Regions from separate parts of the Arthrobacter sp. SD1074B genome, predicted to be linked through region 3. Evidence: predicted binding sites of a transcription regulator. Region 3 holds the regulator's gene; each other region holds the start of a gene.
The links. The regulator HrcA, encoded in region 3, represses chaperone genes, less so after heat shock. The targets are predictions, from matches to a motif close to TTNGCACTCGNNNNNNNCGAGTGCNAA.
Positions count from the first base shown of each region.

Region 1 (6,959 bases), 890 kb from region 3:
CTGCAGGGCCGCCTCGTAGGAGGGCAGCTCCAGCACGCAGTAGCCTCCTTCGAGCTGCGTCGTCTGCGGGTAGGTGCCCTCGCGTACGGTCCCGTCGCCGTCGACCATCACGGGCGGGATGCTCTCATCGATGCCGCCGCCGAACACCCAGACGCCGGCGTCCTTCGCCTCCTGGACGACGGCGTGCGCCGCATCCGAAACGGCCTGCAGCTCTTCCTCAGGGAACACCATGGCGGCACTGGGAAACGAGATGAGGTACTTGGTCATCGCGTCGGCTCCTTCTTCGCAGCACGGGGATCGACTTCATCCTGACCGAGTCGGTGGTGGCGCGCAAGGCCCCGGTACCGCGGATACCGGTGCCGGTTCGGCGCCGTCACGTGGAACACGTCCGGGTTCCGTGCCCTCAGGGGTTCACAAACCCCTGCAAATTGTGGAGCTAAGGAGATTCGAACTCCTGACCTCTTCGATGCGAACGAAGCGCTCTACCAACTGAGCTATAGCCCCGCAGCAACGCCGCTCCCGAGGGAACGGCGTCGTCAACGTTCCTAGGCTACAAACTATCGGCCCGCATTGCCAGCCAGCCCTCGAATGTCTGTGTGCCGTGTCGTTCTCCAGGTGCCAGGTTGTGGCCGGCGCGCAGGTATTTGCCCATCCCGCCGGGCAGCGGCAGCTCCACCACGCGGCCGCGCGTCCCCGACGCCCGCTGCCAGATGATGGCCAGTTCCCGCATGCCCAGGATCTCCGGTCCCCCAATGGTCCGGACCCGGTGCGGCACGCCGGACGGGGCCTCCAGCGCGGCGTCAATCAGCGCGGACGCCACGTCGGCGGGCGCGATTGGCTGGAACCGGGCCCCTTTGACCACGGGAACCAGCCGGAGCCTGGAACCAGCGGCAAACACGCTTGCGAGCAGGGAATGGAACTGCGTGGCCCGAAGCACCACGGTCTCCAGGCCGGACCGCTGATACACCCGTTCCTTGGCTGCCTTTGACTTGTAGTAGCCGAAGCTACTGCGGTCGCAGTTGACGATCGAGAGCATCACGGCCTTCGGGACCCCGGCGTCCCGGGCGGCGGCCAGCAGCCGGGCTCCGCCGTCGGCAAAGTTCCGCAGCGCTGCACCGGAGCGCCCCTCGAGACAATCAACGACGACGTCGGCTCCGGCCAGCGCCGCGGCCAGCCCCTCCCCGGTGGTCACGTCCGCGCGGAAGTACGCGGCGCCGTCGACGTGCCCGGAGGTCCCCGGAGCGGGCGGATGGCGGCTGAGCACGGCCACCCGGTGCCCTCCGCTGACCGCCTGGCGCACCACTTCGCGGCCTACTAGTCCGGTGCCGCCGGCAACGCAGATTCTCGTCATGCACGTCAGGCTACCGCGCGCGGGCAAGAAAAAGCCCCGGGCGGCCGCTTCAACGGCCGCCCGGGGCGGAGAAAGTGGGTCAGGCGCGGCGGCGCTGCAGGACGTCGTCGAGGTTGCTGAGGGCACTCTGGCCCTTACCGAGCGGCTTCGCCTCGGCGGCGGCCGCCTCGGGCTGCCGGGCGGCCTGCTTCAGCGACGGCTTGCCGACGGCTTTCGGGGCTTCCGGCAAGTCCAGCGGTTCGGGGGCGGCGCGTTCGGCTTTCGGCGCTTCCACGTAGGTCGGCTTCGGAACCTCCACGGGCTCCCAGCTGGAGCCCTCCGCGGAGGCCGGATCGCCCACGCGGCGGACGGAAGTATCACCGGAGGCCGCAGCCTCGGCCATGGCCGCCTGCCTCAGCTCGTCTGCCGTGAGCGGCTTGCGGGCGGGCTGGGGCTTGGGGGCGCCGGCTTCGGCGTCGAAGAGCGGGATCTCCTTCACGGGTCCCGCCGCGTTGCCGGCATTGCCCGGCATCAGGGAGGTTCCGGCGGAGGACCCGGGGGCCGGGGCACCCATGGCCAAGCGGAAGGCGGCCTCCAGCTTGCGCCGGCGGTCCCGCACCGCAAGCCTGCGGAGCAGCGCGACGGTTGCAATGGCGCCCAGCAGGGCGGCGGTGGGCAGCCATCCGGACCCAATGCCGAAGATCCTCAAGGCCGCGGAGATAATCCCGGTGAGCAACAGGAGCAGGCCGACGAGGGCCAGTGCCAGCCGGCCGTAGCGGATCCGGAACGCCGGAGCCGCGGGTGTCCGGCCGCCGTCGAAGGAACCCGGGGCTGACTCGGGGCGCTGCGTACTCGTCATCGGTCTCTCCTGCAGGGCCGCCATCTTCATGACGTTGCCGGCTTGGGGGTCTGCTTTTTCTACCTGCACGGCATCCTTTAGGAGTTCTCCCGCCGGTTGCAGCTGGTGGTGGCCGTTCCGGAGCATGTAGGGAGCCACCCAGACGATCCAGAGCGCAACAACAATGACAAGGATCACTGAGCTGCTAAGAGGGAAGTCCACAATCAAAACCGTATGAGCAAGACGGCGGAGCGGGCGGCATTGGCGGCGGTGTGTCGCGAGGCAACTGCCAAATCACTGGAGATATGACGAAACGGCTGGTCAGGCCGGGGTTTCCGGTGACCGGCCCGCGCGGGTTTCCAGCCACCGCGCCAGCAGGCCTTCGGGCACTTCCTCGGCGGTCAGGGCGAAGGTGCGGTGGTCCGCCCATTGCCCGTTGATGTGCAGGAAACGGGGCCGGTAGCCCTCGTCCCGGAAGCCGAGTTTTTCCACCACGCGGAGGCTGGGGCGGTTTTCCGGGCGGATGTTGATTTCCATCCGGTGCAGCCCCAGGGTGCGGAAGCAATAATCCGTCGCCATCGCAACCGCGGTCGGGGCGATGCCCTGGCCTGCGCGGTCCTGGTCGACCCAGTAGCCGAGGGTGGCCATCATGGCCGAGCCCCAGACAATCGATGAGACCGTCAACTGTCCGACGATCACCGGTTCCTTGAAGCCGGGGGTCCAGGCCGTGATCACGAACGGCAGCGCCGTGGCCTGCGCGGCCTGCGCCTTGAGGGACCGCACCATTTGGCGGTAGTCGGGCAGGCCTCCGCCGGGAACCGGGTTGGATGCTTCCCAGGGGGCCAGCCATTTGTCGTTGCGGGCACGGAGCTCGCTCCACTCCCTGCGGTCCCGGTATCGGATCGGGCGCAGCACGAGGTCGCCGCACTCGAGGTTCACCGGCCAGGTGAAGCCGCCCGCCACGGGACTACTTCGTCAGGCCGGAAGTGAAACCGGGCAGCCATTCACGCAGGCCGGGACCGAGGTCTTCGCTGTCGCAGGCAAGCTGGACGCAGGCCTTGAGGTAGCTGAGCTTGTCGCCGGTGTCGTAGCGGCGGCCGCGGAAGATCACGCCGTACACGCCGTAACCTTCGCCTTCGCCGGCGGAAAGTTCCTGCAGGGCGTCGGTGAGCTGGATTTCGCCGCCGCGGCCGGGCTCGGTCCGCTCGAGGACTTCGAACACCGCGGGGTGAAGGACGTACCGGCCGATAATGGCCAGGTTGGAGGGGGCCTCATCGACGTCGGGCTTCTCCACGAGCTGCTTGATCCGGACGTATTCCTCGCCCTCGACGGTTTCGACGTCGGCGCAGCCGTAGGCGCTGATCTGCGAGGGCTCGACCTCGATCAGGGCCACAACCGAGCCGCCGGTCTTCGCCTGGACTTCGATCATGGTGCTGAGCAGCTCGTCGCGCGCGTCGATGAGGTCATCGCCCAGCAGGACTGCGAACGGTTCGTAACCGACGTGCTGCTTGGCGCGGAGCACGGCGTGGCCCAGGCCCATCGGGTCGCCCTGGCGGACGTAGTGGATGTCGCCGAGGTTGCTGGCGGCCTGGATGGACTCCAGCTTGGCGGTGTCTCCCTTGGCCTCCAGCGTCGCTTCCAGCGTGGGCACGCGGTCGAAGTGGTCCTCGAGGGCGCGCTTGTTGCGTCCGGTGATCATCAGGACGTCATTGAGGCCTACGTTCACGGCTTCTTCAACCACGTACTGGATGGCCGGCTTGTCGACGACCGGCAGCATCTCCTTCGGCATCGCCTTGGTGGCGGGAAGGAAGCGGGTGCCGAGGCCCGCAGCGGGGATGACGGCCTTGCGGACGGAGGCGTTGGGTGTAATCACTGGACTAATCTAACTGAGGGGGCAAAACATCAGGTAATTGTCCTCCGCTCGGCAGCCGCGGCAGCCCGCCAACCGGTGCCGCCCAGCCGAAAGGACGCCACCGCATGAGCACCAAGGAAGAGATCCGCTCCCGCCACCGCTTACGCCGGGCCGCCCTGTCGCAGGCGGAACTGGCCGCGGCCGGGGCCGCGATTGCCCGCCGCGGGCTGGCCTGGGCCTCCGGCCTGGCCGACGGCGGGCAGCGCACCTTCGCCGCGTACTTCGGCGTCGGCTCCGAGCCGCCCACCCTTCCGTTGCTGGCCGCCCTGCACGACGCCGGCCACCGGGTGTTGCTCCCCGTCTGCGAACCGGACCTGACGCTGAGTTGGGTGTACTGGACCCCCGTGTCGGAGTTTGTCCGCAGCCGCTACGCCCCCATCCAGGAACCCGCCGGCGAACGGTTCGGCACGGCGGAGGTGCGCCGAGCCGCTGCCATCTTCCTGCCCGCCACGGCCCTGGACCATTCGGGCAACCGGATCGGCCAGGGCGGCGGCTATTACGACAAATTCCTGGCCGCGCTGGCGGCTTTGCCTTCGGGCGGCGCCGGAGCCAAGGAGAGCCCGGTGCCGACGGCGGCGGTGGTCTACGACGCCGAGGTGCTGCCGGCGGGCAGCATTCCCGCGGAGTCGTTCGATCAACGGGTCGACTTTGCGCTGGCCCCCGGCGGCCTGGTCGCGCTTTCAGGGCATTCTCGGCCTTCCTAGCCGGAGCCCGGCGGGTGATAGAATTGGCACTCAGGCCCTGCGACTGCTAATGCCAGATTTTGTTGGCGCTCGGATTCGCGCCCACCGGTTCCGGTGGCAACGATCCAGCCACGGCAGCACGGGACCTGCTCGTTTGTCCTAAAGGAGGAATCCCAGTGCCCACGTATGCATATGCCTGCAAGGACTGCAGCCACGCCTTCGAAACGGTGCAGTCCTTTACGGACAGTTCCCTGACGACCTGCCCGGAGTGCCAAGGGACGCTGCGCAAGAAGTTCAACAGCGTCGGTGTCGTATTCAAGGGCTCAGGCTTCTACCGGACCGACTCACGGGACTCCAAAGGCAGCGCCGTCGCGCCTGCCACTCCCGCTGCAGCGCCGGCGACCTCCACGACGGCGTCCGCCGCCGCCAGCTAGCATCCGGCGGGTTCGTCCCGCCCGGCTCGCGGCAGCGCGTTTGTCCACATAGCGCCGCCGCCGGCTGCCGTGGACGCTCCGGCTGGCCGTAGCGTGGCGGCATGGCACACCGCCGCCGTTTCCTCCGCCCGCCGCCTTCGGGTTCAATGTTCTCCGGGTCGCCACGTTCCGGATCACCGCCGACCGGTGCTGCGGCACCTGCCCGGCCGGCATCGGCAGCCCGCTCGGCACGGTTCCAGCCGCCGCGCGCTGACCCCGGACGGGGCAGCCGGAAGCTGCTGCCGCGGCGGCGGCTTCGCGCCTTGCTGGGCCGACACCGCCGGTTGGCCGTTGCCCTGCTGCTTTGCCTCGCAGCCGGCATGACCGTGCAGCAACTAACTCCGGTACCCGACGCCACCGTCGCGGCGTGGGCCGCGGCCAAGGACCTCCCGGCCGGCCGCGTGCTGGCTGCCGCCGACCTCGCCGCCGTACACGTCCCGCCGGGATTGCTTCCCGGCGGTTCCTTGGAGCGGGCCGCTGTCGAGGGCAAACAACTCGCCGTGGCCTTGCGCCAGGGCCAGCTCCTCTCGGACTCCCAGCTCGTGGGACCGGGGCTGCTGGCCGGCAGCCCGCCGGGCGCGGCAGCCGTGCCTCTTCGAATGGCGGACCCGGCCTCCATTCAGCTGGTCTCCCCCGGCCAGCTGGTCAATGTGGTGATCACCAGCGGTGACGGCTCCGGGCCGGCCCCGGCGTCCCGGCTGCTCGCCTCCGCGGTACCGGTCCTGTGGACCTCCCAGCAGGGAGGAAAGGCCGGCCCATGGCTCGACGCAGGGGACACGGACGGGCTGATGGTGGTGGCGGCGGACCCGGAGCAAGCCCAAAGACTCGCCGGAGCCTCCACGCAGGGCAAGCTCTTCTTCGTCCTGGTGCGGGCACGGCCCGGCTGAACGGAAGACGCCAGGTGTCAGTTGCAGGCTCGCTGCTCAGCCCCAGTGCGGCGGCCGCTGTTCCTTGAGCCAGGCGTCGTGGTCGTAACTGCCGGGCTGGTCGCCCCAGCGCCGCGGATCGTCTTCAGCGGCCTTGTTGGGCAGCAACCCCCCGGACGCCGCGGGCCTGCCGGCTTTCGTGTCCTGCGGTGCCCGGTGCCGCGCCCCACGGGGTGCCGTCTCCTGGGGCTGCACGCCGTTGCCGTCGCCGCCCTGCTCCGGGGAGTCGTTCTCATTGTTGCCGCCTGCGTTCATGCCGCCGGCCTCCTTGCTGCGAATAGCTCTTCCCTAGTGCCGGGCACCGTCCGCCGGTTACCCGCGGTCGGCGGCGGCAGGAGCGTAGGCTTCCTGCGCGTCGTCGACGCTGAGGTTCTCGATGTCATCGGAGAAGCCGGGCGAAGTGCTCGCGCGTCTCGGCGACGTTGGCTTCTCCAGGCCGAGGTAGCCGCCGATCCGGTCCGCGCAGGCGGAGGGATCGGTGAAGACCTCTATGGTCCATAGTGGCATGTACCGCCAGCCCAGGCGCTCCAGCAACTGCGGGCGGAGCCGGCTGCGCTCACGCACTGTCATCCGCCGGTACCGTTCGGTGCCGTCAGACTCGATGGCAACCGGGCGGGGAATCTCGGCGTCGTCCTGGCCGATGGTGTGCATCGGGTCGGCTGCGGCAACCATGTCCAGGACGCCGTCGTACTGGTGCCAGACCCGCGCGCCGCGGGCACGGAGCCGGTCCCCGAGGTCGGCGACCAGCGGGTCGGCGCCGAGCGCCTGCTCGCTGGCAACGGCGCGGGAGGCCGGGC
Region 1 is NZ_JBRAZT010000001.1:2,954,464-2,961,422, forward strand. It holds gene ACUYM2_RS13675 (YciI family protein) at 1-267, opposite strand, end outside; tRNA gene ACUYM2_RS13680 (tRNA-Ala) at 432-504, opposite strand; gene ACUYM2_RS13685 (SDR family oxidoreductase) at 551-1,351, opposite strand; gene ACUYM2_RS13690 (hypothetical protein) at 1,431-2,390, opposite strand; gene ACUYM2_RS13695 (GNAT family N-acetyltransferase) at 2,490-3,131, opposite strand; gene galU (UTP--glucose-1-phosphate uridylyltransferase GalU) at 3,136-4,041, opposite strand; gene ACUYM2_RS13705 (5-formyltetrahydrofolate cyclo-ligase) at 4,146-4,784, shown strand; gene ACUYM2_RS13710 (FmdB family zinc ribbon protein) at 4,940-5,197, shown strand; gene ACUYM2_RS13715 (RcpC/CpaB family pilus assembly protein) at 5,557-6,123, shown strand; gene ACUYM2_RS13720 (hypothetical protein) at 6,160-6,417, opposite strand; gene ACUYM2_RS13725 (AAA family ATPase) at 6,475-6,959, opposite strand, start outside.
Region 1: ACUYM2_RS13710 (FmdB family zinc ribbon protein) is a predicted target of HrcA. The motif match lies at 4,808-4,834, and genes of this name have one in related genera.

Region 2 (6,959 bases), 910 kb from region 3:
AGCCCACGCCCGGACCGTGGAGCGCCTGCATCTCGCCGGATCGATCATCATGGGGGACAACGTCCCGGCGGCGCCCAACGGGCAGGTGGACACGGCCGGCATGCGCCGCACCGCGGAGCGGCTGCAGCGCGCCGCCCGCGCCGATGGCCGCAGCTGGCCGGGAATGATCGGGGTGGACCAGGAGGGCGGGGTGGTGGCCCGGCTGCGGGCCCCGTTGACCGAGTGGCCCGCCCCGATGAGTTACGGGGCGGCCGGCAGTGAACCACTGGCGTCCGACGCCGGACGCGCCCTTTCGGCGGAACTGGCCGGCCTCGGCTTCAACGTCGACTTCGCCCCCACCGCCGACGTCACGATGGGCCCGGCTGACCCGACCATCGGCGCACGGTCATTCTCCGGCAGCGCGGGCACGGCTGCGGACTTCGGTATCGCCTTCTCCAAGGGCATGCTCGGCTCAGGGGTCCTGCCCGCCGTCAAGCACTTTCCCGGCCACGGGTCCGTGACGGTTGATTCCCATCGGGGTCTTCCGGTCCAGGACGCCAGCCTTCAACAGTTGCGCGGCAGGGACCTGTTGCCTTTCCAGGCGGCTATCGACGCCGGCCTGCCGATGGTCATGACCGGGCACATCGCTGTCCGCGCCCTGGATCCGGGGGTCCCCGCCTCGGTGTCGAAAGCGTCCTACGCGGAGTTGCGCCGGATGGGCTTCAAGGGCGTAGCCGTGACGGATGCCTTCAACATGGGCGCGATCCAGCGGCAGTATCCCGGCGGTGCCGCCGCCCCGCTGGCGCTGGCCGCCGGCGCTGATCTGGTGCTCATGCCGGTATCGGTGGAAGCAGCCCATGCCGCGATCGTGAACGCCGTGCGGGACGGCACCCTCCCGGCCGCCCGGCTGGACGAGGCAGCGCAGCGTGTGGCCACGATGCAGCTCTGGCGTGGCCGCAGCCACCCGCCGCGGGGCTCGGCCCCCGGCAGCGGCTCGGCGCTGTCCCACAAAGTCTCGCAGGAAGCCATTACCGTGCTCGCCGGCCCGTGTCGCGGGCGGATCGTTCCGGCCAGGGTCCGGGTGAGCGGTGGCTCCGAACAGGACCGCGCACGCTTCGCGGTGGCGGCCAGGCAGACCGGCATCAGCGTCGGCGCCGGACCGCTCGTGATGCTGATCGGTTACGGCGGTTCCCCGGTGACCGCGGACGTGGCGGTTTCGCTGGATGCGCCGTGGCCGCTGGCGAAATCCGCCGCGGGCGCCAAGATCGCGCTCTACGGCCGGAGCCAGGAGGCCTTCGATGCCCTGCTGGCCGTCCTGGCCGGAAAAGCCGCCGCCCCAGGGAAGCTGCCGGTCGCCGTGGGGCGCCAGGGTTCCGGTTCCGGCTGCCGCTGAGCCGGCCGGTGGCGTTTAATGGTGCAGTGCCCATCCTGAATAAAGACATGACCCTGTGTATCTCGCTCTCGGCCCGGCCGAGCAACAACGGGACCCGCTTCCACAACCATCTGTATGAGCAGCTGGGCCTGAACTGGATCTACAAGGCCTTCGCCCCCACTGACCTGGCCCAGGCCATCGCCGGGGTGCGCGGGCTGGGCATCCGCGGCTGTGCCGTGTCCATGCCGTACAAGGAGGACGTCATCGCCCTCGTGGACGTGATGGACCCGTCCGCGAAAGCTATCGATTCGGTCAACACGATCGTCAACGACGGCGGCCGGCTCACGGCCTATAACACCGACTACACGGCGATCGAGCAGCTGCTGGAGCGCAACGCCGTCCCCACCGATTATTCGGTGTGGCTGCTGGGTGCCGGCGGGATGGCGAAGGCCACTGCGGCGGCGCTGCGCGATGCCGGTTTCCGGCGGGTCACCATCATCGCCCGCAATGAGGAAGCCGGCAGGGCGCTCGCCGGACTCTATGGATTCGAGTGGCGGGCCGGTTTCCCGGCTCCCGGCTCCGGGGATGGCTCGGCCGAGCTGCTGATCAACGTGACCCCCATTGGTATGGCCGGCGGGCCGGAGGCCGACGCGCTGTCATTCCCGCAGGAGGCCGTGGAGGCCGCCAAGGCGGTGTTCGATGTCGTGGCGCTGCCCCCCGAAACTCCCCTGATCAAGGCCGCCCGGGCCGCCGGTAAGAAGGTGATCACCGGCGCGGAGGTCGCCACTATCCAGGCTTTGGAACAGTTCGTGCTTTACACCGGCATCCGGCCCAGCGACGAACAGGTCCAGGCCGCGGAAGAGTTCATGCGGGCGCAGTAAGGGACCGCGCGGGCAGGAGCACGCGCAACCGCCGGCCGGCAGGCCTAGACCGGCTGCACGGAGATGGCCACCCGTTCTTCGCCGATTCTGGTCAGGACCAGGGTTGCCGTCTTTTTGGCCGCGTTCTTGACGTTCTTGCCGCCGCCGGGGAGCAGCTGCTTGCGCAGTTCTTCCGGCGTGACCGAAGTGCCGCGCTTCTTGATGTCGAGGATGCCCACGCCGTTGTCCTTGACCCAGGCCTTGAGCGCCTTGACGTTGAACGGCATCACCTCGAGGACCCGGTACGCCCGGGCGAAGGGCGTGTCGCGCAGCTCCGGCGCGCAGATGTAGGCGATGCGTTCGTCCACCAGATGCCCGCCCAGCTGCAGTGCGACGTCGGCGACGAGCCCCGCGCGGATCACGGCGCCGTCGGGCTCGTAGAGGTACCCTTCGGCCGGACCGACGGGGGCCTCCGGGCCGGCGTGGAAGTCCTCCGTGCTGGTGAGTTCCGCCGCGCCCTGCGGGCCCAGGACCAGCGCGGCACGACGGATTCCGGGCCGGCGGACCGCATTGAACCACAGAGCCACCTCGGTGACGTCGCCGCCCACCGACACCCACTGTGCCTCGCAGTCCGCCGGCACCGAGTCATGCGGCATGCCGGGGCCCATTTTCACGCCGACGGCGCGGCCCGAGGCGGCCAGGGATTCCACGAAGGACAGCGGCGGCGAGAAGTCTTCCGGGTCCCAGAGCCGCTTGGTTCCGGAGCTGGAGGTGGTGCGGCGGGCCGGGTCCAGCCAGACGCCGTCGATCCCCTCGAGCGGCACGGCGGCAGCATCGGCATGGACCACGGTGGCATTGCGGAACGGGATCAGGTTCATCGTGGCGCAGGCGGCGGTTGTTTCGTCCAGTTCCACCGCGGTGACCTGGATGTCCAGGGACGCCAGCGCCATCGCATCGGCGCCCAGCCCGCAGCCCAGGTCCGCCACATGGGCGATCCCGGCTTCGGCGAACCGCTGCGCGTGCCGTGCCGCCACAGTGAGCCGTGTTGCCTGCTCCAGCCCCGCCCGGGTGAAAATCATCTGCCGGGCGAATTCACCGAATTTGGCTTCGGCTTTGGTCCGCAGCCGGGACTGGGTGAGCGCTGCGGAGACCAGTTCGGGGGAGTGGCCGGCCTTGCGGAGCGAGGCGTTGAGCCGGAAGGCCTCGTCCTCACGGTACGGTCCCAGCGAGGCCAGCAGCTCCCAGCCCTCCGGATTGAGGAGCGGGGCGATCTGGTCCTGCGTAGTCTCAGCCATGCAATCAAGCCTAGTTCAGGCGTGGAACCCGGGGCGCGGCGGATAGGCTGGACGGCATGGACGGCAAGGAAGAAACAGGCGACTCCGGCACGGCAGGCAACCGGGAGCAGGCGGGCGGCGAGGTCCGGGACAGCCGGGGCCTGGCCCGTTTCGCCCGTCCGGCGCTGATCGCCGGCAGCGTGATCGCCGTCGTCTGCGTAGCGTTGCTGGTCATCATCTTCTTCCTGGACGCCTTCAACGCCACCGTCTACTCCGTGGGCGGCAAGGATGTGAAGGACGCGACCGATGAGGCGCGCGCCATCCGCGACACCTACGCCGCCGCCCGGGTGGGCGGCATCATCTTCCTGGTCCTCGGGGCGGTGGCCGCCCTGGCCGGCGGCTTTGTGCTGTACCGCGAGCGGAATGCCTCCGCCCGGGTCGACGAGGACGACGACGGCCAGGACTGGGACTACGAGGACCTCGCCGGGGGATAGCCGCCCGGAGCCGCGACCCGCCCGCCGGACATGCCCATTCTTTGAGGCCGGCAGCGGGCATGCCCCACCGGGCGTTCACCAGGGACGAACTTCTGGCACTCGCCTTGACCGAGTGCTAACTCCTTACATAGAGTCGTCCTTAGCACTCTCCCTAGGCGGGTGCTAACACCTGAAGCTCACCACCGGGCCGCAGCCGGCACCGCGACGACGGTCTGCACGCCTTGGCATCACAGCTTTAAAGTCCACGAATTTGCTGACGAAAAGGAGAGGTCCTTGTCGGTCTCTATTAAGCCTCTTGAGGATCGTATTGTTGTCCGCCCGCTCGAAGCCGAGCAGACCACGGCTTCCGGCCTGGTTATCCCGGACTCCGCACAGGAGAAGCCGCAGGAAGGCGAAGTTGTTGCAGTAGGCCCCGGCCGCTTTGACGACAACGGCAACCGCGTCCCCGTCGACGTCGCCGAGGGCGACGTTGTCATCTACTCCAAGTACGGCGGAACCGAAGTTAAGACCGGCGGTGTCGAGTACCTCGTACTGTCCGCCCGCGACGTTCTGGCGATCGTCGTAAAGTAACTCCCTTGGACCCCGCGCCGCCGCTCCTTCAGATTGAACGGACGGCTGCGCGGGGTTCTGTCTTGAAAGGACAACACCATGGCAAAGCAGCTCGCGTTTAACGACGCTGCCCGCCGGTCGCTCGAAGCCGGCATCGATAAGCTCGCCAACACGGTCAAGGTGACGCTCGGCCCCCGCGGCCGCAACGTCGTGCTGGACAAGAAGTGGGGCGCCCCCACGATCACCAACGACGGCGTCACCATCGCCCGCGAAGTCGAACTGGACGACCCGTACGAAAACCTTGGCGCCCAGCTCGCCAAGGAGGTCGCCACCAAGACCAACGACGTCGCCGGTGACGGCACCACCACCGCCACCGTGCTCGCCCAGGCCCTGGTCAAGGAAGGCTTGCGCAACGTTGCAGCCGGCGCCGCCCCGGGCCAGATCAAGCGCGGCATCGAGGTCTCGGTCGAGGCCGTTGCCGCCCGCCTGCTGGAGAACGCCCGCCCGGTTGAGGGCACGCAGGTGGCCAACGTTGCCGCCATCTCCGCGCAGAGCGATGAGGTCGGCGAGCTCCTGGCCGAGGCCTTCGGCAAGGTCGGCAAGGATGGTGTGATCACCATCGAGGAGTCCTCCACCACGCAGACCGAGCTGGTCCTCACCGAGGGCATGCAGTTCGACAAGGGCTACCTGTCCCCGTACTTCGTCACGGACGCGGAACGCCAGGAAGCAGTGCTCGAGGATGCCCTGATCCTGATCAACCAGGGCAAGATCTCCTCGGTCCAGGAATTCCTGCCGCTGCTGGAAAAGGCGCTGCAGAGCTCCAAGCCGCTCTTCATCATCGCCGAAGACGTCGACGGCGAGGCCCTCTCCACGCTGATCGTCAACCGCATCCGCGGCACCCTGAACGTCGTGGCCGTCAAGGCTCCGGGCTTCGGCGACCGCCGCAAGGCCATGCTGCAGGACATCGCCACCCTCACAGGCGCGCAGGTTGTCTCCCCGGAACTGGGCCTCAGCCTGGACACCGTGGGCCTTGAGGTGCTCGGCACCGCCCGCCGCATCACCGTGACGAAGGACAACACCACCATCGTCGACGGCGCCGGTTCAGCCGAGGACGTCGCGGCCCGGGTCGCCCAGCTGCGCGCCGAGCTGACCCGCACCGACTCCGACTGGGACAAGGAAAAGCTGCAGGAACGCCTGGCTAAACTGGCCGGTGGCATCGGCGTGATCAAGGTCGGCGCTGCCACCGAGGTCGAGCTGAAGGAAAAGAAGCACCGCATCGAGGACGCAGTGTCCTCCACCCGCGCTGCCCTCGAAGAAGGCATCGTGGCCGGCGGCGGCTCAGCCCTCATCCACGCCCTCAAGGCGCTCGACGAGGATCCGGCCGTGCAGGCACTCGACGGCGACGCGGCAGCTGCCGTGGGCATCGTCCGCCGGGCCCTGACCCAGCCGCTGCGCTGGATCGCCCAGAACGCCGGCTTCGACGGCTACGTCGTCGTCGCCAAGGTGGCCGAATCCGAGGTCAACCAGGGCTTCAACGCCAAGACCGGCGAATACGAAGACCTGATCGCGGCCGGTGTCATCGATCCCGTCAAGGTCACGCGTGCGGCCCTCCGCAACGCGGCCTCCATCGCCGCGCTGGTTCTCACCACCGAAACCCTCGTGGTGGAAAAGCCGGCCGATGAGGACGAACACGCCGGGCACCAGCACTAAGGTTTCCGCGCAATAAAAGGACCGGATCAGCGTCAGCTGGTCCGGTCCTTTTTGTCGCCCACAGCTTCAGGCCGGAAATCCAGGGCTTGCGCTCGCTCGCCGTGCTGATGGTGGTCACGTACCACCACGGACCAGGCTCCTTGAGTCCACGGCTTGGGAATAGCGGGCCGGTTAGCGCCGCGGCCGCCGGGCGTCCCGGCGCAGCCTGCGCGCGGCATCGCGCGGCAGCCGCTTGGTGATGAGCCGGTAGAACAGCAGCACCGCCACCGCCGAGACCACAATCCCGGTCAGGTTCACTAGGAGCTGCAGGGCCGACCCCGCGGCCTTTTGGTACTCACCCAGCACCAGGGCCACGGCCACGAAGCCGGCGGCTGGGACGGTGGTGACGGAGATAAAGACGCCGATCAGGGCCGCCGAGCGACGGCTGATCACCGACAGCATGCCGGCAGTGCCGGCGAGCAGGGCAACAATCAGGGAATAGGGCCCCGGGTGGTAGATGAAGTCCACCGCCGAACCACGGTCCAGCGTGTCGGCGGGAAAGAGCCCCAGCGGCACGGAGAGCCAGGCGGTGAACGCCGCAGCCAGCATGGCGACGGGGAATCCCACACCGAGGGCCAGCGCCGCGCTGCGGCCCAGCCGCCACTGCCGCCGGACCAGCGCCACCGCCAGTGCGGCGAGCGGCCCGAACTCGGGCCCTACCGCCATGGCACCGACGATCGCA
Region 2 is NZ_JBRAZT010000001.1:2,978,153-2,985,111, reverse strand. It holds gene ACUYM2_RS13805 (glycoside hydrolase family 3 protein) at 1-1,372, shown strand, start outside; gene ACUYM2_RS13800 (shikimate 5-dehydrogenase) at 1,399-2,232, shown strand; gene ACUYM2_RS13795 (THUMP-like domain-containing protein) at 2,277-3,506, opposite strand; gene ACUYM2_RS13790 (hypothetical protein) at 3,563-3,979, shown strand; gene groES (co-chaperone GroES) at 4,253-4,549, shown strand; gene groL (chaperonin GroEL) at 4,628-6,238, shown strand; gene ACUYM2_RS13775 (DUF389 domain-containing protein) at 6,410-6,959, opposite strand, start outside.
Region 2: groES (co-chaperone GroES) is a predicted target of HrcA. The motif match lies at 4,072-4,098, and genes of this name have one in related genera.

Region 3 (6,959 bases):
ATCAGCGCCTACGCGCTGATCGTCGAAGACGGCACCAAGCTTGCCGCCCAGATCCGCCGCGGCGAAGTGCCGGGGATCGACGACGACGACCATGCCGCCAAGTATGAACTGGCCGACGAGCTGATCGCCGCGGCGGGCCTGGGCTGGTACGAGGTCAGCAACTGGGCCCGCACCCCGGAACAGGCCTGCCGGCACAACCTGGCCTACTGGCGCGGGGACGACTGGTGGGGGATAGGCCCGGGTGCGCATTCGCACGTGGGCGGGGTCCGCTGGTGGAACGTCAAGCATCCCACCGCCTATGCGGGCCGCCTGGCATCCGGCGCCTCGCCCGCCGCCGGCCGGGAGACGCTCGACGCCGACACCCGCAACGTTGAGCGCGTGATGCTTGAGGCCCGGCTTGCTACGGGCCTGTCGATCGCCAGCCTGGGCGGGCTCGGGGATACCGGCCGCCACGCGGTGGCCGGGCTGATTGCGGACGGGCTCGTGGACCCGGCGGCAGCATTCAAGGGCCAGCTGGTCCTCACGCTGAAAGGCCGGCTGCTCGCTGACGCGGTGGTCCGACGGATCCTGCCGGACTAGGCACGGTGGCCCTAAGTGTCCGTTCGCGCGGGCCTTAAGTGTCCGTTCGGGCTACTTGATCCAGCGGAGATTGTAGTCGTAACGGTGCGGCTGACCGCGGTTGACGTGGATGCCGGCGGCCACCGAAAAGCACGCGAGGGCAATCCAGATGGCAGTGGCCAGCACCGCGAACAGGTTGCCCACCACCGGGACAAAGACCAGCAGGTTCGCGAGGACCGCGGCAATGGTGGGCGGCAGCGTGAAGTTCAGGGCTTCCTTGGATTCCTGCGCGGTGAACGGACCGCGGTCCTTGAAGATCAGGTAGATCAGCAGGGATGGAATGCAGCCCAGGATGCCGCCAAAATGCGCCAGCGTGGCCCACTGCCGGTCCTCGCTCGCCGTCAGCGGCAGAGCATTTGCAGGAACGCCATGGTACTGGGGCTGGTCATGGCCGGCCTGGTGGTCCGTGTGTTCGCGTGCGTCTTCTGCCACGTTTCGTCCTTTGGATTGCGGTGGAGCGTTGGTACCTATACGAGCCACGGCCGCAACAATAAGCAGCGGCCGCCACTTCAAGAATACTTGCTCGGACCGCCAAACGTGGCAGGGGGAACGGCTACGGCACCGTGAGGAAGTCGATGACTTCTTCCACGCGGCCCAGCAGGGAGGGCTCCAGGTCCGCATAGCTGCGGACCGCGCCGAGGAGTTTCTGCCAGCCCAGGCCGATGTCCTCCTTGGTGCTGTGCGGCCAGCCGAAGGCCGTCAGGATACCGGTTTTCCAATCCACGCCGCGGGGAATCACCGGCCACCGCTCAATGCCCAGCACGGCCGGGCGGATGGCCTGCCAGACGTCCACGTAGGGGTGCCCCACGATCAGCACGTTGCCGGCCGCGCCCGGGGTGGCCATCACGGCGTCGGCGATCCGGGATTCCTTCGAGTCGGGCACCAGGTGGTCCACCAGCACGCCGAGCCGGCGGCCCGGGCCGGGCCGGAACTCCTTGACGGCGGCGGCAAGGTCGTCGATGCCGTGCAGCGGTTCGACGACGATGCCTTCCACGCGGAGGTCGTCACCCCAGACCTTTTCGACGAGTTCGGCGTCGTGCTTGCCTTCCACCCAGATCCGGCTGGCCTTCGCTACCTGGGCACGCTGTCCTGCCACCCGGACGGAACCGGACGCGGTGCGGGTGCCCGCTGCGGTGCCCGCCGCGGGAGCCCGCGGGGCGGGCGGCATCAGCCTGATCGGCCGGCCTTCGAGCAGGAACCCGAAGCCGAGGCGGAACGAGCGTGACTTGCCGCGCCGGTCCTCAAGGGCCACCACGTGCATGCCGCCGGACTTCTCGACCCGGGTCACGGCGCCGACCCAGCCGGACTGCACCTCCTCGAGCACCATTCCCCGTTCCACCGGGATTTCGGGCAGCTGGGCCTTGGCGGGGGCGGAAAGGTCCTGCGGGCCCCAATTCTGGTACGACATCTGCTACACACTGCTTTGCACTCGGGAATTTCGGGCGAGGAACGGCGGCGCGGGCCGTGGTGTGCCCGGAAACACCCGTCCCGGGGGTCACGCCCGCAGCGAATCCAATGCTAACAACGGCGCGACTCATATTAGACTGGTTAGCACTTAGGCATGTCGAGTGCTAACCGCGGGTTTTCCGGGGCGGGTCTTTCCGCGCGGCCGGCGCCGGCAAACCGATACGGGTTGATTGGAGGTGGAGCGTGAGCGAGCCACGCAAACTCGAAGTACTGCGCGCCATCGTGGAGGACTATGTCCATTCCCGCGAGCCCGTGGGATCCAAGGCCCTGGTGGAGCGCCACCACCTGGGGGTGTCCAGCGCCACGATCCGCAATGACATGGCCGCACTGGAAGACGAGGGCCTGATCACGGCGCCGCACACGAGCGCCGGCCGGATTCCCACGGACAAGGGCTACCGCCTGTTCGTGGACCAGATTTCGGCCGTCAAGCCGCTGTCCCCGGCCGAGCGCCGCGCCATCCAGGCGCTGCTGGAGGGCTCCGAAGACCTCGACGACGTCCTGGACCGGACCGTGCGGCTGCTGTCGCAGCTGACCAACCAGGTCGCCGTCGTGCAGTACCCGCTCCTGAGCCGGGCCCGCGTCCGGCACATCGAATTCGTGCTCCTGGCGCCCCGCAAGGTGCTCACGGTGCTGATTGCGGACACCGGCAAGGTGGAGCAACGGGTGATCGACGTCGGCCAGGAGCTCGGCGACGACGGCCTCGCCGAACTCCGGACCCTCTTCCTGGCCAAACTCTCCGGCACCCCGCTGAGCCTGCTGCCCCAGTCGCTGCAGGCCGTGGTGGACAACTGCCCGCCGGTGCGGCGCGGTCCCGCCCAGGCACTGTCCCGGGGACTGGAGTCACTGGCCGCGAGCAGCCGCGAGGAGCGGATGGTCATGGCCGGCACCGCGAACCTGGCCCGGTCCAACGTTGATTTTCCGCTGAGCATCGGCCCCGTGCTGGAGGCCCTTGAGGAACAGGTGGTGATGTTGCGCCTGCTCAGCGACATGGCGCAGGACCCGCGCGGCGTCACCGTCAGCATCGGCCGCGAGAACCCCTACGACGGCCTTTCCGAAGCTTCCGTGGTGGCCACCGGTTACGGCCCGGACGCCACGGCCAAGGTCGGAGTCCTCGGCCCCACCCGGATGGACTATCCGACCACCATGGCCGCCGTCCGTGCGGTCGCCCGCTACCTTTCGCGGATCCTCGGGCCCTGACGGGCCGGATCCGGCACCGGACTTCTTGCCCACTAAAGGCAGTGCCCCACTGGCAGTACAAAAAGGAAGAGATACACACTTTGAGCAGCCACTATGACGTTCTTGGAGTCTCCCGTGAAGCGACGGGGGAAGAGATCAAGAAGGCCTACCGCAAGCTTGCGCGGAGCCTGCACCCGGACGTGAACCCCGGGGACGACGCCTCCGAGCGCTTCAAGGCGGTGACGCACGCCTACGAAGTGCTGTCGGACCCGCAGAAACGCCGGGTCTACGACACCACGGGCAACGAGAACGGCACCGACAACGGCTTCGGCGGCGGCTACGCCGGCCAGGGCTTCGCCTTCCAGGACATCTTCGAGACCTTCTTCGGCGGCGCCGGCGGCCAGGGCGGCCCCGCCTCCCGCGTGCGCCGCGGCCAGGACGCGTTGATCAGCGTCCGGATCGACCTCCGCGACGCCGTCTTCGGCGTCAACAAGAAGCTTGAAGTGGACACCGCCGTCACCTGCCCCACCTGCGAGGGCTCCTGCTGCCGCCCCGGCAGCCACCCGGAACGCTGCGATATCTGCGGCGGCAGCGGGCAGGTCCAGCGGGCCGTCCGCTCGATCCTCGGCCAGGTCATGACCACGGCCCCCTGCGGAAGCTGCGAGGGTTTCGGCACTGTCATCAAGGACCCGTGCAACGAATGCGCCGGCCAGGGCCGCATCCGCAGCCGCCGCACGCTTACCGTAAAGGTGCCGGCCGGCGTAGCCACCGGCACCCGCATCCAGCTCTCCGGCCAGGGCGAGGCCGGCCCGGCCGGCGGCCCGTCCGGTGACCTCTACGTCGAGATCCGGGTCAACAACGACGCCACCTACGTGCGCGAAGGCGACGACCTGCACGCGAGCCTGAACATTCCGATGACGGCCGCCGCGCTGGGCACGGAACTGACCCTGGACACTTTCGACGGGCAGCAGGAAATCGACGTCAAGGCCGGCACGCAGTCCGGCGAAGTGATCACCCTCCGCGGCCTGGGTGTGACGCACCTGCGCGGCTACGGCCGCGGAGACCTCAAGGTCCACCTGCAGGTGGACACCCCGGCCAAGCTCGACGCCGCCCAGGAGGACCTGCTCCGGCAGCTCGCCAAACTCCGCGGCGAGCAGTTCACCGAGGGGAAGCTTGCCGCCAGCGGCGGCGTCTTCGCCAAGCTGCGGGACCGGCTCGGTAACCTGTAGCGGTGAGTAACCCGGTCTTCTTCGCCCCCGCAGGCTCCCTGGACCAGCAGGTCCCCGGGGCGACGTTCGTCCTCGAAGGCGCCGAGGCGCGCCACGCGGTGACAGTGAAGCGGCTTGCGGTGGGGGAGGCGGTCGACATAGCCGACGGCGCCGGCAGGCGCATCACCGGCACCGTGTCCGCCGTCGCGCCCCAGGAGCTGACAGTGCAGTGCGGTGAGGTAAGTACCGAGCCGCGGCCCGACGTCCGGCTGGTGCTGGTGCAGGCGTTGGCCAAGGGGGACCGGGACGAACTGGCCGCCGAAACCGCGACGGAACTGGGGATCGACGCCGTCGTCCCTTGGCAGGCGGAGCGGTCGATTGTCCGGTGGAAGCCCGAGCGCGCCGCGAAAGCGCACGCCAAATGGCAGTCCGTGGTGGCGGCGGCAGCGAAGCAGGCCCGCCGGGCCTGGATTCCGGAAGTCCGCCCCGCCGTCGACGGCAACGGACTGCAGGCGGCCGTGGCCGCGGCGGACCTGGCCGTGATCCTGCACGAGGACGCGGTGCGGCCCCTGCGGCAGGTGCTGGAAGCCTGGCACCAGCAGACCGCCCACGACGGCGTCCCCCGTGAGGTGCTGTTGATCGTGGGACCCGAGGGCGGCATCAGCCCGCGCGAGGTGACCCGGCTCTGCGGCGCCGGCGCGGTCACCGCCCTGCTGGGCCATCACGTGCTGCGCTCGTCCACCGCCGGGCCCGCCGCCACCGTGCTGGCCAGCGACATCCTGAGACGCTGGTAAAATACGCGGGTCAGGTCCGCCAGGCGCCGGGACGCCGGGCGTGAACAGCCGTCAGGCCGGTGCAGCCGCCGGCCTCAGCGGACGGTGAATCCGCGGGTATCGACGTTCAGGTCCTTGGCCTTGCCGGCCGGGTCGACCTGGGAGACCCGGACCTCATAATTGCCCGGACCGAGGTTCAGCGCGAGGTTGAACAATCCGGACTTGTCGGCGTCGGCGGAGGCGGCGATGTCCCCGTTCAGGTACGGCGTCTTGCTGGTGCCGTCCACCCGCTGGAGCTCCCAGTGCAGCTTGCCGCCCGGGACCGTGCTGCGGCCTGAAATCTTGACCGTCCCGTCCGCCAGCTCGGTGCCTTCCTGCGGATCGATGATCCATACCGGCGCCACCATCCCGGCGCTGCGCGAGGTTGGCGAACCGAGCCGGACCCGGTTGAAGGCGACGTAGTCGGTGTGCCCGTCGACGAGAATGACCACCTGGATCTGCTGGCCGGTATCGGTCAGTCCGGCGCTGGCACCGGCGGCTGTGGCGGTGTACACAAGCTGCTGAATGGCGCGTTCGGCCATGTCGGCGTCGACGTTGCTGTTGAACGCGTCAGCGGACACATCCACCGTAATGACGTTCTTGCCGGAAATCGAGGTGGCGAGCATTTTGGGGTTCTGCCAGGGCGTGAAGAAATCCGGGTCCAGCGGTTTTTGCGACATCATCACCCGCAGGGCCCGCGTAATCGGGTTGTCCTCCTCGGACACGTCCCGGAACTCGCGGTAGAGGAAAACGTTGTCATTGCTGCGCCCGATCCAGTAGACCGGGGCCTTGTTGGAAGCCTGCGTGGACTCAAGCGGGGCGCTGGTGGTGGCCACGCCGGCGGCCGGACCTGGGACCGTGTGCGACGGCGTATCCGCATTGGTGACTCCCGGCTGGGGCGTCGCCACGCAGCCGGATAAGGCCAGGGCAGCGGGCAGCACCAGGAGCAGCACGCTGCGGCGCATGCGCCGGCCCGCGGCCGTCCTGTTCAGTCCACGCTGGCTGATGGTCCTGATCCCTTCGCCGTGCCCGTTGGTATGTCCGTCGCTGTGTACCTGCCGTGTGGCCGCCGGTGCGCTCCGGCGGCTCTTCGCCGTGCCGGACGGGTGCCTCTCCCGGTCGTCGGGAACTCCGGGCCCGGCAGGGCCGAATCCAGCATTACACAGGGCGCCCGTGCTCCGGACGGGATTCCGGGGCTGTCCGCCGAACTGCAACGGGAACGATATGAGGACGATATGAAGTTGATACCTAATGACGCGGCGGACGTGCGGGCCGCGCCGTCGTCGGGCCGCGCTGGCGTAAGATGGAAGGACCCGCTGCAGCCCGGCGCGGACGGCCCGGAAGGCCGTCGGCCCGTGCCGGAGCGGTGAGACCATTTCCGAACTGGAGGGGACCAGAGGCCCACGGGCCAACACCATGACTGAAGCAGCCAACGGCAAGGCCCGGATCAGCGCGGGCGACCGCACCGCAGGGGAATTCCCCCACTCCCTCCCAGGCCTGCGGACGGAGCTGGTCCTGTTCGACAATTCCGACCAGATGGTGCAGTCCCTGGGCAGCCATGACGAAGCCTTGCGCTTCATCGAAACCCAGTTCCCCGACGTGGACTTCCACGTCCGCGGCAATGAGCTTTCCATCAACGGTCCGGCCGCGGACGTCCCCAGGATTATGCGGCTGCTCA
Region 3 is NZ_JBRAZT010000001.1:2,068,877-2,075,835, reverse strand. It holds gene hemW (radical SAM family heme chaperone HemW) at 1-579, shown strand, start outside; gene ACUYM2_RS09590 (DUF4870 domain-containing protein) at 631-1,050, opposite strand; gene ACUYM2_RS09585 (DUF3097 domain-containing protein) at 1,172-2,026, opposite strand; gene hrcA (heat-inducible transcriptional repressor HrcA) at 2,269-3,282, shown strand; gene dnaJ (molecular chaperone DnaJ) at 3,363-4,490, shown strand; gene ACUYM2_RS09570 (16S rRNA (uracil(1498)-N(3))-methyltransferase) at 4,493-5,263, shown strand; gene ACUYM2_RS09565 (GerMN domain-containing protein) at 5,338-6,246, opposite strand; gene ACUYM2_RS09560 (PhoH family protein) at 6,698-6,959, shown strand, end outside.